3 regions of the Paenibacillus agaridevorans genome follow, and region 3 is predicted to be linked to each of the others. Evidence: riboswitches for the same ligand, from Rfam matches in the RefSeq annotation. Region 3 holds a riboswitch; each other region holds the start of a gene.

Region 1 (3,270 bases), 4.0 Mb from region 3:
TGTCAGCGATATGTTGGGGCAAGTTGCATCGACTGCCGCTGGCGTGCTGCTCATTCTGCTTGGCTGCCATATGATGTACAGCTCGTTCAAGGGCGAAGAGGTGCGGTCTTTCGATCACCGCACGGCCTGGGGGCTGCTGGTGCTTGCGTTCAGCGTCAGCATCGACGCCTTCTCGGTGGGTATTACGCTGGGCATGTTCTCGGCGGATCTGTGGCTGACCATTACTCTGTTCGGATTGATTGGCGGGCTAATGTCTATGCTGGGCTTGTTGCTGGGCAGGAAAGTCGGCGGCAATCTGGGCGAATACGGCGAGGCATTAGGAGGCGCGATCCTGCTCGTATTCGGCGCATTATTTGTCTTTTAACGCAGAAGGGCCCTGAGCCCATATCAATCGAATGAGAAAGGGGAACACTGGGATGAAACGAATCTTGTTCGTCTGTACCGGCAACACATGCCGCTCTCCGATGGCCGAGGCGCTGCTGAGAGAGCAAGCGGCCAGGAGGGGCATAACGGTAGCCGTCCGATCCGCCGGCGTGTCCACCGTCGACGGTCTTCCGATCTCCTCTCATGCACTCGAGGCGCTCCGCAGACGGGATATCGCGCATAACGGTTCCTCCCGTGCTTTGACGGCTGAGGCCGTTGCTTGGGCGGATCTCATTTTGACGATGACCACGGGTCATAAGCGAAGCTTGCTTCATGTCCATCCGGATGCGGTGGACAAGACGTATACGCTCAAGGAGTTCGCGGGGGCGGATGCCGCCGTGCTGAAAAATATCGAGGAGCTCGAAAGCCTGTATTCCGACATGCAGATGAAGGGCGCGATTGGACAGCAATTAACGAGCGAGGAGCGCAGGCGGATGCTGGAGCTGGAGCGAAGCATTCCCAGCTTCGATATCGCCGATCCCTTTGGAGGCGCGTTATCCACCTACGAGAGCTGCTCCGGAGAGATCGAGGATGCGGTCCGCAAGCTGCTCGACAAGCTGACGGGTCGGAGTCTGATCAAGTGAAAACGGGCGTTCTTCCTCCGAATTCCGGATTGCTTTATATCACGCCATGAGATATGATGAATATACAAACACGGTTTCCGATGTAACTGGCGACGGAAGTGGGTAACCACGGTGGAGCATCGGAATATACGGCCGGTCGCCTGGGCAAAGAGCGTCATGCTGCAAAGCATGTCTGCTCTTTTTTCGTTTTTTTCAAGATGCGAGAATGCATAAGCTGTCGCTTAGCCGCTTTGCCTTGCCTGTACGGTTGTCGTCCGCGGTCGGCTGTTGTCGAATTCTTAACATAAAGCAGAACAACTCCGATAGAGCTTTTCCCGCCGTAGAGGTATACTAACAGCATGAGGGGATTTGCCTAGCGCAAGGAACCGGGCAAGGAAATTCTGGAGAAGAGGTGTTGGCATTGAAGATTGCGATTGGAGCCGACCATGCGGGCTACCGCTTGAAGGATGTAATCGTTCCGTTATTGGAGTCGCTTGGACACGAGATTGAGGATGTCGGCTGCGACTGCAGCCAGTCCGTGGATTATCCGGATTATGCTATGCCAGTCTGCGAATCGGTTGTCTCGGGCAAAGCCGAGCGCGGCATTTTAATCTGCGGCACGGGCATTGGCATGTCGATTGCCGCGAACAAGGTTCCGGGTATTCGCTGCGCGCTTGTGCATGATTTGTTCTCCGCGCAAGCGACGCGCGAGCATAACGATACAAACGTGCTTGCCATGGGCGAACGTATTATCGGACCGGGCGTAGCCGAAGAGATCGTCAAGGTGTGGCTGTCGACTCCGTTCTCCAACGGCGAGCGTCATGTAGGCCGCGTCAACAAAGTGATGGAGATCGAGAAAAAGTTCAACTCGCGCCCTTAATAGTGAGTTCAAAAAGTTCGGTTATCAGTACCGAGAAGATTGAAGGCGACTAGAAACTGAGGAGCGGTACACGTTTTCGAAGAAAACGACATCGGGAGCATGCGCTTAGCAGAGCTACGTGAGCACCTGCAATGTTTCCGAAGGAAACATACTTCCTAAGCATATGCTTAGGTTCGGTTGCGTTTAATATTCGATGTCGAGTAAGCTTCTCGGTATACTTCGTAATGGGAATCGGACTTTTTGAACAACCTCTTAATAGCGCGGGCGATTCCTTAGTAGGAGGCGTTGAACGATGACGACGGAGAAGCGAATCCCCGATCCATCTCTCTGGTCCGCCGATGTCGAGCGCATCGTCCGGGAGCTGGCCGAAGCCGGCCGCCTGCGTGCCCATGAGCTGCTCGTAATCGGCGCCAGTACCAGCGAAGTAATCGGCGAGCGAATCGGCACGGCAGGCGCGCTTGAGGCCGCTGCCGCCATATATGCGGGCGTGGAGGCAGCACGCAAAGATATTGCATTCATTCCCGCCTATCAATGCTGCGAGCATCTAAACCGGGCGCTTGTCGTGGAAGAAGAAGCGGCTCGGCGATACGGTCTTGAGCTTGTGCATGCCGTACCTATTCCCAAAGCTGGAGGGTCGATGGCGGCTTATGCTTACGGCAAGCTTTCGAATCCCTGTCTCGTGGAGTCGATTCAGGCTCATGCGGGTATAGACATCGGGGATACGTTCATTGGGATGCATTTAAAGAGGGTGGCCGTACCCGTACGCCCTTCTATCCGTTCCATCGGAGAAGGACATGTGACGATGGCCATAACCAGACCGAAGCTTATAGGCGGTGCTCGCGCCGTATATGAGCCGCAGAACGTCTTAACCGCCGAGCAATCGGCGGATCATTGTGAGTAATGAACCACACTATATTCTATTTCAGGAGGAATCATCATTATGGAACATCTACGTAAACAAGATCCAGAGGTATTGAAGGCACTTGGCCTTGAGCTGCAACGCCAACGCGACAACATCGAGCTGATCGCGTCCGAGAACATCGTAAGCGAAGCTGTCCTTGAAGCTATGGGCTCCGTATTGACGAACAAGTATGCAGAAGGCTACCCGGGCAAACGTTACTATGGCGGCTGCGAGCATGTCGATATCGTCGAGGATCTGGCCCGCGATCGCGCCAAGGAGCTGTTCGGCGCCGAGCACGTAAACGTACAGCCGCATTCCGGCGCACAAGCGAACATGGCTGTGTACCTGGCTGCTCTTAAGCCTGGCGACACCGTACTCGGCATGAACCTGGCTCATGGCGGTCACTTGACGCACGGCAGCCCGGTTAACGCATCCGGCTTGCTGTATAACTTCGTGGCTTACGGCGTACAAGAGGATTCCTTCACCATCGATTACGAAGAAGT
Region 2 (3,270 bases), 720 kb from region 3:
GCAACAAAAACATCCCATAGGCGTTATTAACGACTATGGGGCTCGTAACAGCGACAAAAACATCCCATAGGCGTATTTAACGACTATGGGGCTCGTAACAGCAACAATAGCGACGTTTCGGCTGCCGAAGGTAAGCCTTGAGGTCGGGTGGTTTTCGCTCGCTCACAATTTGCTTAAGATGGCGGCAATAGACCAAAAGCCAAAAATGGCGGTGAAGGGATAATGAACTGCACCGCCATTTCTTCATTTTTGAGGTTTCATTCATCAAGTGAGCTATTTCAACAAGCAACTCCTTCGATTTTGCAGACTGCTCAGATCGTGGGTCCATGACGAAGGATGCATGTGGCTCAGTGGCGGGTTGCCTTTCCTAGAATCTCCCTCTCGTACAAATTGGCGCTCCAGAGGCTCTCGTCGAAGCGCCCCTGCAAGACAAATCCGAGACTGAGGTAGAAGGCATTAAGGCTAGGGTTGTCAGCCATGCAGTCGAGGCGCAGCCAGCTTTTTCCCCTGTCCCCAATATAACTTTCCGCGTATCGAATAAGCTCACGGCCGATTCCTTCTCCTTTTCGTTTGCGTGAGACGCATAACCGATGAACGTACCCCGCGTCATCATGAAATTGCTCTCCCCATATTTCCTCGCGCCCCCAATGGACAGAGAAGCAACCCACCGGCTCATTCCCAAATGCCGCGACGAACACTTCATGATCCCGGACGAATGCTTCGACAATCTCGCGTTCGAAGCTTTCAACCCGCCATTGCCAGAAGCCATGCGCCGAATGAATCCATTGCGCTGCATCAATAAGCAAGGAGCGGATACAGTCGACGTCTTCAGCCGTTGCTCTTCGGATAGCGAGTGCTTCGGAAGGCTCACGTCTCCAGTTATGCTCCAGCCTTGACGCAGTATCGATCGCCAGTTCCTCCCCGTGAAGCTTCGCGATAAGATGCAAAGCGGCATCTATTCCGGCCGTAACGCCTGCAGATGTAATGATGCGGCCATTGTCCACGTATCGGACGTTCTCCACCAGCGTTGCGCTCGCCGGTGCGCACTCCTTTAGCAAATCCATGGCTCGCTGATTGGTGGTCGCGCGCAATTCATCGAGAAGTCCGGCCTTGGCGAGCAGCAGAGCCCCCGTACAGACAGAAAGCGTAAATGCAGCCCGTCGTGAAGTTTCGTTGATCCAGTCGGTCAACTTTTCATTGTGCATCTCTTTGCGTGCCCCCCAGCCTCCCGGAACGATCAGAATGTCCGGCACCGGACATTCTGAGGAAACGAAGTCAGGTTGAATTGTCAAACCGCTGATTGTCCGAATCGGCGCGTTCGATTCCAGGGCGACCGTATAAACCTGAAAGTGCTGCCCCCAGTTGCTCGCCACTGCGAACGCTTCGAACGGACCTGTCACGTCCAAAGCATCCACTTGTTCATACAGCAGCACTGCTACTTTTTTCGCCTTTCTCATCCGACACTCTCCTCGAAAAATAGAAAAGCATTTGGTTACAATCAACCAAATGCTTTGCCCAGGCGAACGGCTAGTTTGACGAATGCGCTCCCCCGTAGTGATCTACGTTCTCGCCAGTTACGCATCCCATTTATTTAATGTTTATTATAAATCTAGTGATTGGTTGAATCAACATCAATTTTCGGAATATTCGAACTTGAATATGGCCGTCGGTCGAGAAAAGCAAAAGAAGATAGGTTACCGACCGCGCGAATGCAATACATTCGGTCTAATCATTTTGTTTATCCATACAATTGCCATAATACGATATATCGTATAGAATTTAAAATAATACGATATATCGCATTGGAGGTGTTCGCGATATGAGCGAGCAATGGCAACCGGAGGAACGATTGTTTCTCCATCTGGGCAACGAACGCGACACGAGCGGTTCCGGCAGACGCTACTTCACCAGAGGCGGCGTGAAATATGCGCTGTTGGAGCTGCTTTCGCACGAGAATATGCACGGCTATCAAATGATGAAGGCGCTTGAAGATCAGTCCGGCGGCACGTATAAGCCCAGCGCGGGTTCCGTCTATCCGACGCTGCAGATGCTTCGGGATCAAGGCTTGGTAGAGCCGTTCAAGCAGGAAGGCAAACGCGTTTTTCAAATTACGGAAGAAGGCAGAAGCTACTTGCAAGAGGAGCTGAGCCGTGCCGAATCGTCCGAAGCCGGCGCATCGGGAGAATGGGAGACGAGGGATCGAGTGCGAGAGGGGCAGGACGAGGAAGGCGAATCGCAAGAGCCGGGCGGCGTGCGACGCAATCGCAGGCTGACGCCTGCCGGCAAGGAGCTGATCCATTTGCTTAAGGCGGCGGAGCGGGCGGCGCTTGCTGACGCAGCCCTTGCAACGCGGCTTCGAGAGGCGCTCGCGGCATTGAGGAGCGAACTGCGGGGAATTACGGGGGAGACGGATTCCGGGATCGTGGGAGCCGTTGTTGAATCCGTTAACGATGTGGCGGGAAGAGATCCCGGGGAGGGAGCGGAATGAGCGGCAATGCCAATCCGACAGGCGCCTATCGTCCCGGCAGAGGAATGGGCATGGGCAGGTTCGGCACCGGCGAGAAGGCGAAGCCCGCCAGCATCTATGGCATGTTCGCCCGAATCTATTCGCATGCGCGTCAGGAGTGGCGCGCGATTGCTTTGGCCGTCGTATGCGTCATCGGCGTGTCGCTGCTGGAATTTATCGTTCCGCAGCTTACGAGGTATACGATCGATCAGGTTATCCCCGGCAAGCAGTACGACAAGCTGTTCTACATCGGAGCAGGCGTGTTGGGCTCCGCTCTGGCGCTTGGTTTGCTGCGGTACCTAAGCACGTCGCTGATGGCGACAATAGGGCAGACGGTGCTTTACAAATTCCGCAACGATCTTTATCGCCATATGCAGAACCTGGACATCGCCTTTTTCGATCGTAATCGAACGGGAGATCTGATGTCGAGGGTCACAAACGACGTTGGCATCCTGCAGCAGCTTATCTCCTCGAGCATGATGCAGCTGTTTACCGATTTTTTCACTTTTACGGCGATTGCCGTCTATATGCTTTGGATCGATTGGCGGCTGACGCTGCTGCTGCTCGCGACGTTCCCGCTTATGATTATGACGACGCGCCTGTTCGGCAGGCGGATGCGTTCATCGTTCCGCAAGGTGCAGGAGTCGGTGGCGGACGTTAGCGATCATCTTCAGAATTCGTTGACCGGCATTCGGCTGATCAAGTCTTTTACGAAGGAGGAATACGAGTCCGAACGGTTCTCCGAAAGGACGCGCATCAATATG
Region 3 (3,270 bases):
TCAAAGCTATACTTACAAAACGATGTATAGAGGGGAAGGAACAGAGACAATGAGTGCACGGGAACAACTGGAGAAAAATCAAGTATGGCTCTATGCGATTATTCTCTTGATTGCAGCTGGAGCAGGTTTGATATGGCCGCAAGCAAGCGGTTATTTAGACCGTTCCATTTCGCTTGTGCTTGCCATCTTAATGTTCGGCATGTTTGCGCAAATACCGTTCCTTCGTCTAAAAGAATCCTTAACGAATCGACAGTTTATTTACGCTCTTTTAATCATGAATTACATAGCCGTTCCCCTCATTGTTTGGGGGTTAACCCGGTTTCTTCCGGCCGACCCGGCCCTTTTATTAGGCGTATTTCTAGTTTTGCTTACACCCTGCATAGATTACGTCATCGTTTTTACGCATCTTGGCCGCGGGGACGAAAAACTTATTCTGGTTGCAACGCCATTGCTTTTTGTTTCTCAAATGATATTGCTGCCCTTTTACCTCTGGGTATTCATGGGAAATCAAACAGCTGAAGTTGTGAGCGTGCAGCCCTTTCTGGAGGCTTTTTTGGGCCTCATCGCGGTCCCTCTGCTCCTTGCTCTTCTAACGCAGCTATGGGCGAAAAGGCAGCCGCGCGGCATCGTATTTCTTGACGCCGCAGCATGGCTGCCGGTTCCTTTTATGGCGCTGACGCTGTTCGTCGTCGTAGCTTCGCAAATCAGCAAACTATACGAATCCATCGATTATATCAGTCAAGCCATTCCCGTCTACGTTGCTTATATGATCATTGTCCCGCTAGTCGCCCGCTTCGTTGCGCGCATCTTCCGGCTGGATGTCGGAGCAGGGAGAGCGCTGATCTTTAGTAGCGGGACACGCAACTCCCTGGTCGTCCTGCCTTTTGCGCTTGCATTGCCCGAACCATTAAACGGGTTGGCGTCGGCCGTAATCGTCACTCAAACCATTGTAGAGCTTGTAGGGGAACTTATTTACATCCGCGTTGTTCCCGGGATTCTGCTCAGAGACAGACACTAGAGCATCTACTTCGTTAAAAACCGTTCAGCCGCTTCGACCGTATGTTTGAGCAATGCAGCAATAGTGACGGGTCCAACGCCAGCCGGAACGGGAGTTATCGCGGAGGCGTTCTCCAGACAAGCTTCGTAATCGACATCTCCGATATTGCCTTTGTTGTAGCCGGCATCGACGACTACGGCTCCCGGCTTGATCCAGTCTCCCTGAACAAAATTCGGCTTGCCGACAGCAGCAACTACGATATCGCCTAAACGAACCAGCCCTGCCAGATTGGCCGTTTTGGAATGACATATTGTCACTGTCGCATTTCTGTTTAGGAGCATAACGGATACCGGTTTCCCAAGGATCGGACTTCTTCCGATTACAACGGCATGTTTTCCTTCAATCGGAATATTGTAGTATTCCAAAATGGCGATGATCGCGGCTGGCGTACACGAAGGAAAATCGGCGAAACCAAAGGCGTTCTGAGCGAATCCTTGCGTGGTTACCCCGTCTACATCTTTCTCTATTCGGATTGCCTCGAATGCAGCCCTTTCGTCAATATGAGGAGGAACGGGATGCTGCAACAAGATGCCATGAACATGGGGATCATCGTTAAGCTTGTTTATTTCCGCAATCAGCTCTTCTGTCGTGGTAGTCGAAGGAAGTTCAACACGGATGGAGCGTATACCAAGTCTGGCGCATGCATTTCCTTTCATTCGGACATAAGTGGCTGACGACGGATCGTCGCCAACCAGAATGGTTGCCAGACACGGGACGATTTCTTTCTCGGAGAGACGTTTGATTTGTTCGACTACTCCCTCCTTCATAGCGGTCGCAACGCGATTACCGTCCAAGATCAACTTTTCTTCTTTCATTTCATCAGCCCTTTCTGCTCCTGTTCAAACATAAAGAGGCAAGGGGATAGTCCCCTTACCTCTGCCCAGGCGTTCGGCCGTATAAAATATGTGCTCCCTCGTGGTACCCCACGTTACGCCAGTCACACATACCCTTCATCTAGCTCCATTATAGTCCGAACTTTCAAACAACTTCAAGCCTTTTGTTTCCTTTATTGCCGGCCGCCAGGACCGGCTGCTGATTCATCTATTGTCTCCCCAGGTTTCGCATAAGAAGGCGCGCTTGCTCCATCGTCTGTTCCACGATTTCTGCTGCCCCGAATTCTTTGGCTAACCGGAGTCCCTGCCCGGCCCAGAGAGACATAAGCTCTGGATTATTGGCTTTGGAAGCCGCCTGGCGAATTTCTCTCGTCATTGCATGCTGAATCGGATAGTCGGGGATTTCCCCTTGATAGGTACGCATATCCTTTATGTAATCCGTCAAAATGCCGCGCGCCGCTTTACCCGAATAAGCGGATGTGACCTCGGTGGCATCTTCGCTGGATGTAAGAATCCTACCTTTGTAGGCGGTATGTGCGCCGCTCTCATGGCTTGCCAAAAAAGCGGTTCCCATCTGCACGGCGGAAGCTCCTAAAACGAGGCTTGCTGCAAGCCCGCGACCATCCATAATGCCTCCCGATGCGATAATCGGAACCGAAACATGATCCGCGATCTGAGGCACCAAAGCCATAGTACCTACCAGAGCGTCGGTCTTACTCGGCAGAAACGTCCCTCGATGTCCTCCCGCTTCGCTTCCTTGCGCCACAATCGCGTCTACTCCGGCGGATTCCAGCTTAATAGCTTCTTCGACTGTCGTTGCCGTGCCGATGACATGAATCCCATGCTGCTTCATGGCTTCCATGATGTCCTGGGACGGTATGCCAAACGTGAAACTAAACACGGGTACATTTTCTCCGATCACGGCTTGCGCTTGCTCCTCGAACGACTCCGAGTACTTGGGGATTGACGGATTGGTCGCAATACCTGCCTCTATGCGATATTTATCAAGATGATGGTTCATTCGAGCAATGGCGTCTGCAGCAGTAGTCGGCTGCGTGGGGACAAACAAGTTGACGCCGAAGGGCCGATCCGTCCTTTGTTTGACTTCCCGAATCGTTTGCCTGATTTGTTCTGGCGAAAGATAACCTGCCCCGATGCTCCCAAGTCCTCCGGCGTTTGATACTGCAGCAACCAAATCCGGGGTCGAGGGACCACCGGCCATTGGCGCTTGCAATATAGGGTATTGAATGGCGAGTCGGCGTGTCAGTTCGGTTTCCATGCTCTTCCTCCCCTACTATTTGCGCCAAAATGTCGTGCAGTCCGCCTTATCATGGATATTAAACTCGATCATTTTCTCTAATAAGTCGTAGTCAAACGGAC

Evidence for each region. Region 3 has a riboswitch for ZMP and ZTP ahead of KJW29_RS13870 (bifunctional 5,10-methylenetetrahydrofolate dehydrogenase/5,10-methenyltetrahydrofolate cyclohydrolase). Riboswitches for the same ligand answer to the same signal wherever they lie in the genome.
Region 1: another riboswitch for ZMP and ZTP. It lies ahead of rpiB (ribose 5-phosphate isomerase B); the one in region 3 lies ahead of KJW29_RS13870 (bifunctional 5,10-methylenetetrahydrofolate dehydrogenase/5,10-methenyltetrahydrofolate cyclohydrolase).
Region 2: another riboswitch for ZMP and ZTP. It lies ahead of KJW29_RS16770 (GNAT family N-acetyltransferase); the one in region 3 lies ahead of KJW29_RS13870 (bifunctional 5,10-methylenetetrahydrofolate dehydrogenase/5,10-methenyltetrahydrofolate cyclohydrolase).

The regions. Positions count from the first base shown of each region.
Region 1 covers NZ_CP075889.1:7,241,038-7,244,307, forward strand. The annotation lists gene KJW29_RS29090 (manganese efflux pump MntP) at 1-364, shown strand, start outside; gene KJW29_RS29095 (low molecular weight protein arginine phosphatase) at 417-1,007, shown strand; ZMP/ZTP riboswitch at 1,080-1,160, shown strand; gene rpiB (ribose 5-phosphate isomerase B) at 1,408-1,866, shown strand; gene KJW29_RS29105 (TIGR01440 family protein) at 2,159-2,767, shown strand; gene KJW29_RS29110 (serine hydroxymethyltransferase) at 2,807-3,270, shown strand, end outside.
Region 2 covers NZ_CP075889.1:3,965,168-3,968,437, reverse strand. The annotation lists gene KJW29_RS16770 (GNAT family N-acetyltransferase) at 348-1,457, opposite strand; ZMP/ZTP riboswitch at 1,507-1,588, opposite strand; gene KJW29_RS16765 (PadR family transcriptional regulator) at 1,820-2,488, shown strand; gene KJW29_RS16760 (ABC transporter ATP-binding protein) at 2,485-3,270, shown strand, end outside.
Region 3 covers NZ_CP075889.1:3,244,854-3,248,123, forward strand. The annotation lists gene KJW29_RS13865 (arsenic resistance protein) at 50-1,018, shown strand; gene KJW29_RS13870 (bifunctional 5,10-methylenetetrahydrofolate dehydrogenase/5,10-methenyltetrahydrofolate cyclohydrolase) at 1,024-1,872, opposite strand; ZMP/ZTP riboswitch at 1,929-2,008, opposite strand; gene KJW29_RS13875 (NAD(P)H-dependent flavin oxidoreductase) at 2,099-3,169, opposite strand; gene KJW29_RS13880 (iron chaperone) at 3,185-3,270, opposite strand, start outside.